One region of the Staphylococcus sp. MZ3 genome, then DNA from elsewhere that is predicted to be linked to it. Evidence: predicted binding sites of a transcription regulator. Region 1 holds the regulator's gene; the other holds the start of a gene.
The links. Region 1 encodes CtsR, which represses protease genes until heat stress. Its sites were predicted from a motif close to ATGGTCAATAAAGGTCAAACA; they were not measured.
Positions count from the first base shown of each region.

Region 2: clpP (ATP-dependent Clp endopeptidase proteolytic subunit ClpP) is a predicted target of CtsR. The motif match lies at 1,368-1,388, and genes of this name have one in related genera.

Region 1 is NZ_CP076026.1:548,208-551,648, reverse strand. It holds gene KI230_RS02565 (protein arginine kinase) at 1-584, opposite strand, end outside; gene KI230_RS02560 (UvrB/UvrC motif-containing protein) at 574-1,140, opposite strand; gene KI230_RS02555 (CtsR family transcriptional regulator) at 1,159-1,620, opposite strand; gene KI230_RS02550 (NupC/NupG family nucleoside CNT transporter) at 1,778-2,992, shown strand; gene pdxT (pyridoxal 5'-phosphate synthase glutaminase subunit PdxT) at 3,200-3,441, opposite strand, start outside.
Region 2 is NZ_CP076026.1:814,900-818,340, forward strand. It holds gene whiA (DNA-binding protein WhiA) at 1-861, shown strand, start outside; gene clpP (ATP-dependent Clp endopeptidase proteolytic subunit ClpP) at 1,434-2,021, shown strand; gene KI230_RS03825 (TIGR01777 family oxidoreductase) at 2,264-3,166, opposite strand.

The DNA of each region.
Region 1 (3,441 bases):
GTATATCCAAAACGATTAATGGTTTGAGCAATCCGTGTCATTCTTTTCATAATAGATAGACCTGGCAAATGTAGCATCACGCTTGCTCTCATACCAGTACCTATATTGGTAGGACATGTAGTTAAATAACCAAGTTGTTCATCATAACTTATATCAAGGCTTCGATCTAATTCATCATCAATTGATGAAGCTTGATTATATAAAGCCTGTAATGTCGTGTCAGTTCCCATAGCTTGAATACGAATATGGTCCTCTTCATTTATCATGACACTTAAAGATTCATCGTCATTCACTAATACTGCGGCTGCTGGTTGTTTTATTAGTTCAGGACTAATCAAATGCTTTGCAACCATTTTCATTTTACTTTGTTGATCCATTTGATCAAGACGCATTAATTCAAAGTTTGGCAAGGCATCTTGTACCTCATTTATAACTCTAAATCCATCATTTTCAGTAGCATACATTAGTGGATGCACATGATTTTCTAAATTACGCGCTAACCGAATTCTAGAAGACATAACAATTGGTGTTTCTTCATTACTTTTCATCCATTGGCTGATATTATCATGAATATTATGCGTCATCATGTTGCACCTCACTCTCAGCTTTTAGTGCTTTAATTTCATCTCTAACAATGGCTGCTTCCTCAAAATCTTGGATTTCAATAAGTTTTTTCAAATATTCATTCTTTTCTTCGATTTTTCGCTTTAAAGCTATCTTTTTATGTGAAGAATGTGGTGTCTTTCCAACGTGCTCAAATTGTCCACCTTGAACTCTGCGGACGATATCAATGATGTCATCTTTAAATGTTGCATAACAATTAGCACACCCAAATTTACCAACATGTGCAATATCTTTCAAAGTCATATGACATGATGGGCAACGTTTTTCTTCTTTAAACGCTACTTCTTGAAAATTAATGCCATGTTTCGTAGCTAAATGTTGTAAAATTTGCTTAACAACAAATGCTTCTTCGAAATTATCTTGATGTTCTTGATATTCAGGCTGTTCATTAGCTTGATTCCACGGATGGTGCCCCTCAGCACAAGTTTGACACACCATTTTTTCTTCTGTTTTATTTTTACTTGTAACTTTAACTTTTAATTCCGCTTCATTAAGTTGACAATTTTCACAAAGCACTTCAACACCTCATTTCATTTAGTAATAATTTATAACTGGTAACAAACGTTTTAAAATATTTGCTCTAATAATATCTCTAGAAACCATATCCATTGATAGCGTTTCTCTATCAATAACTGCTTGAATCATTTTAGCTTCACGTTCATTTATTAACATTTTATCTAAAAGCCCATCAATAATATAATAAGCTTGTTGTTGAGAAATAGAAGGTCCAATCAGCTGAAGCAAATGATTAATATAACCTGTTGCATCTTTATTTTCAATTTTAGTGATTCGGATGTAACCACCACCACCACGTTTACTTTCGATTTCATAACCATGTTCATTAGTGAATCGTGTTTTGATTACATAATTTAATTGTGATGGTACACAATCAAAACGCTGTGCGATATTCGCTCTCTGAATTTCAACGACATCTTCATTCGACTCTTCAAATAAACGTTTGATGTATTGTTCTATGATGTCAGACATATTGTGCATGTATATCACCCCTTTTTGACCTTCTTTGACTATATTATATGACCTATTTTGACCTTTTTCAATTAATTTGTTTTTATATTTTCAAAAATTTATGATGTTAGCCCTTCCATTTTATTGTATGATAGATTGTAGAAAAAACTAAAGGAATGAGAAATATATGCATATTCTAATTGGGATTATCGGAATTATCTTCTTTTTAGCACTTGCGTTTCTATTTAGCTCAGACAGGAAAAATATTCGCTGGAAATATGTAGGAATTTTACTTGCAATTCAGCTTATCTTTGCATTTATCTTGCTTAAAACTACAATGGGAATCAAGGTTATTGGTGGTATTTCAAACGGTTTTAACTACTTATTATTAAAAGCAGCAGATGGTGTTAACTTTGTATTCGGTGGTATTCAATATATCGATCCTAAGCAACCACCATTCTTCTTCAGTGTATTATTACCTATCGTATTTATTTCAGCGATTATCGGTATCCTTCAATACACAAAGATTTTACCTTTAATCATTAATGTTTTAGGATTCTTAATTTCTAAAATTAATGGTATGGGACGTTTAGAATCATACAATGCAGTTGCTGCAGCAATTTTAGGACAATCTGAAGTATTTATTTCAATTAAAAAACAATTACCATACATACCTAAGCAACGTTTATACACATTAACAGCTTCAGCAATGTCGACTGTTTCTGCTTCAATTATCGGTGCATACTTTACCTTAATTGAACCTAAATATGTTGTAACGGCTGTTGTCTTAAACTTATTTGGTGGTTTCATCATCGCTTCAATTATTAACCCTTATAAAGTTAATGAAGAAGATGACAAATTATTAGTTGAAGAAACTGAAGAAAGACAACAATCATTCTTCGAAATGCTAGGAGAATATATTTTAGATGGATTTAAAGTAGCTGTCATTGTAGGCGCAATGTTAATCGGATACATTGCTATTATCGCTCTATTAAATGGAATTGTAAGCAATATCTTTAGTACAGTTTCAGGTGGCGCTATTTCTTGGGATTTCCAAACATTAATTGGTTTTGTCTTTGCACCATTTGCATTCTTAGTCGGTGTGCCATGGCAAGATGCAGTTCAAGCCGGTTCAGTTATGGCGACAAAACTATTATCTAACGAATTTGTAGCAATGCAAGCACTTGGTAAACTTAGTGATTTATCTGAACACGCAAAAGGTGTTACATCTGTATTCTTAGTATCATTTGCTAACTTTAGCTCTATTGGTATTATTTCAGGTGCGATTAAATCTCTTAATGACAAAAAAGGAGATACAGTTGCCCGCTTTGGTTTGAAACTATTATTCGGTGCAACACTAGTATCTTTCATTTCAGCTGCAATCGCTGGATTCTTTATTTAACAAATACATCAACATCGAATTAACCCCTTCAAAATTTTGACTATTCTCAGTGTCTTTGAAGGGGTTTTTTCTTATGTATATCTTTATTTTTTATCATTTTTAATTTTGACATAAAAAACAACTCCTCCAAAGCTAAGTTTGAAGGAGATATTGTCTTCTCAACAAATCTATAAATGTCAATAATTCGTTGATTTAGCATACATTAAGCTATGCTTTTTTTACAATATGATTAATAAAGTAATCAGTTACTCTATAGTCATCTGTTAATTCAGGATGGAATGATACGCCTAAATATTTACCTTGCTGGACAGCTACAATTTTCTCATTAACCTTACATAGGATATCTACGCCTTGACCTACTTTTTCAATATGTGGCGCTCTTATAAAGACACCTTCAATATCTGTAGCGATACCTTTAATATCTAATTCTGTTTCAAAGCTGTCAACTT
Region 2 (3,441 bases), 270 kb from region 1:
ATTCGAATGAATGGTGCACTTAGTCTTTCAAATCAACAATTTGTTATAAATGTTCAAACGGAAAATGCAACAACGGCAAGACGTATTTATTCGTTGATTAAACGTGTCTTTAATGTGGAAGTTGAAATATTAGTCCGTAAAAAAATGAAACTTAAAAAAAATAATATTTATATTTGTCGTACAAAGATGAAAGCGAAAGAAATTCTTGATGAATTAGGAATTTTAAAAGACGGCATTTTTACGCATGAAATTGATCATTCAATGATTCAAGATGACGAAATGAGACGCAGTTACTTGAGAGGAGCTTTTCTGGCAGGTGGCTCAGTGAATAACCCTGAAACATCTTCGTACCATTTGGAAATTTTTTCTCAAAATGAGAGTCATGCAGAAGGCTTAACGAAACTAATGAATAGTTATGAGTTGAATGCCAAACATTTAGAGCGAAAAAAAGGAAGTATTACGTATTTAAAAGAAGCGGAAAAGATTTCGGATTTTCTTAGTTTGATAGGTGGCTATCAAGCGTTATTAAAATTTGAAGACGTACGTATTGTAAGAGATATGCGTAATTCTGTTAACCGACTCGTTAATTGTGAAACGGCCAATCTAAATAAAACAGTTAGTGCTGCGATGAAACAAGTTGAGAGCATTAAATTGATTGATAAAGAAATTGGTATTGAAAATTTACCAGACAGGTTGAGAGAGATTGCTAGAATTCGAGTAGAACATCAAGAAATTTCGTTGAAAGAGCTTGGAGAAATGGTATCAACTGGTCCAATTTCAAAATCAGGTGTAAATCACCGATTAAGAAAACTGAATGATTTAGCCGATAAGATTAGAAATGGTGAACAAATAGAATTATAAGTAAGAAGGTGTTTTTGGTAGTGAATTATCAAAAACACTTTTTTATGATTAAAAAGTGTTTAATGAATAATAGTCGACTAACTATTAAATTGAGCTGGAAAGTTTAATGAAGGAAATTCAATAACCAAGTGATGCCTAATTTTCTCATTAAATAGCATCATATGTATCAATTTGGTCATAAGAAAATATGAATGTGATAATTAATTGAGTCCCTGAAAGTCCCTGATCATAGACAAAAACAAAATCAGCATAAATAAGAATCCCGACATTGCGGGATTCTCAGTATTGAAAAGTATTGTATTTTATTAAAACAGCCTCCTTGAAGGGAATTGAACCCCTATCTTAAGAACCGGAATCTTACGTGTTATCCATTACACCACAAGGAGCAAATATGTAATCATATCTCTGTACTATGAGAAGTAAAATAAGTACAATCTAAAATAGATATTATCAGTTTACAAAGGAAAGAGAAAAGCGTCAAACAATGTAACTATTTAAAGTCAAAGTGTTTGACCAAATTTGACTTAATATGTAAAATAATGAGTAACAGTTATTACAAGGAGGAAATATAGATGAATTTAATTCCTACAGTTATTGAAACAACAAACCGCGGTGAACGTGCATATGATATATACTCACGTTTATTAAAAGACCGTATTATTATGTTAGGTTCACAAATTGATGACAACGTAGCAAATTCAATCGTATCACAGTTATTATTCTTACAAGCGCAAGACTCAGAGAAAGATATTTATTTATACATTAATTCACCAGGTGGAAGTGTAACAGCTGGTTTTGCGATTTATGATACAATTCAACACATTAAACCTGATGTTCAAACAATTTGTATCGGTATGGCTGCATCAATGGGATCATTCTTATTAGCAGCTGGTGCAAAAGGTAAACGTTTCGCGTTACCAAATGCAGAAGTAATGATTCACCAACCATTAGGTGGTGCTCAAGGACAAGCAACTGAAATCGAAATTGCTGCAAATCACATTTTAAAAACACGTGAAAAATTAAACCGCATTTTATCAGAGCGTACTGGTCAAAGTATTGAAAAAATACAAAAAGACACAGATCGTGATAACTTCTTAACTGCAGAAGAAGCTAAAGAATATGGCTTAATTGATGAAGTGATGGTACCTGAAACAAAATAATTCAAAGTAAAGAGTAGACTAAGCAGTCTGCTCTTTTTGTATGAGTAAACCGAGGTGTCAATAAATTGTTTACTATACTTTGAGCGGAAATATGATTGAATGAAGCTAGTTGAACCGTAACTATATGAAATGTTCCCTTCAAAGTAGACATTGAAAGGAACATTTCAATCCTTTGTTTGTAAGTCGCTCTAGACATTACATTTAGTACATATGTTGTTTCTAATGCTCATTAATGGTATTGATTATTCTTTGATTAAATCTTCAAGTGCCATTTTTAAATTACTATATTTAAATTGGAATCCCAATGCTTGAATTTTATTAGGTAATACTTTTTGAGTATCCAATACTACTGTTGACATTTGACCAAGTATGAGACGCATTGCAAGACTTGGTGCCCAAGTTTCATGGGGCTTATGCATAGCTCTTGCTAAAGTGTAGCCAAATAAATTTTGACGCTCAGGTATAGGTGCAGTTAAATTAAACGGACCACTAGCTGACTCGTTATTTATTAAAAATAAAATAGCTTGAATTAAATCATTGATATGAATCCATGAATACCATTGTTGACCAGAACCTAATTTACCACCAATGTAATATTTGTATGGTAGTTTCATTGTTTGTAACGCACCGCCTTCATTCGATAAAATCATACCGAAACGACCGATGACAACTCGCGTACCTAATTGTTCAAATTGTTGTGCGAAACGTTCCCATTGATACACAATATCTGATAAGAAATCAAATGGTAAAGTTTTATAAACTTCTGTGTAACTCATAAATAAATCAGGAGGATAGTAACCAGTGGCACTAGCATTAAATAAAACTTTAGGTGCTTTATTACGTGATTTAAACAATTCATATAAAGCTTGCGTAGATTGAATTCTACTTAGCATTAGCGTTTGTTTATATTCCGGTGTCCATCGTTTATTCAGTGTAGCACCTGCTAAGTTGATGACCACATCGATATTTTGAGGAACTTTGTGTTCCCACCCAGATTTAGCCCAGTTGACATATGAAATTTTCTTATCATTTGAAATTTGGTCGTGTCGCGTTAATATCGTGATATGTGAATCTGATTTTTTAATTTCATTAACTAATTGAGATCCAACCATACCAGTCCCACCAGTAATTAAGTATTGTTTCATTATCATTCACCCCATGTAATTTTGTATTTAGTTACTATTTAATAATCATTATTGTTGTTCAAAGGTTATACATTATTTAGACAATAATATGTCAATAACTTTTTTTGAATTGTATTTTAATAAAAATGATATAAGTTATAATAAAGGTGTACCTTCGATAACGAATAAACATCTCTTAAAAGTATGTGTAAAACGCTGCATGATACAAACGAAGGTAAAAATTTGACTCCCTTTAGTAGTGGACCCGTACGTTAATCGTGCGGGTCGTTTTTATT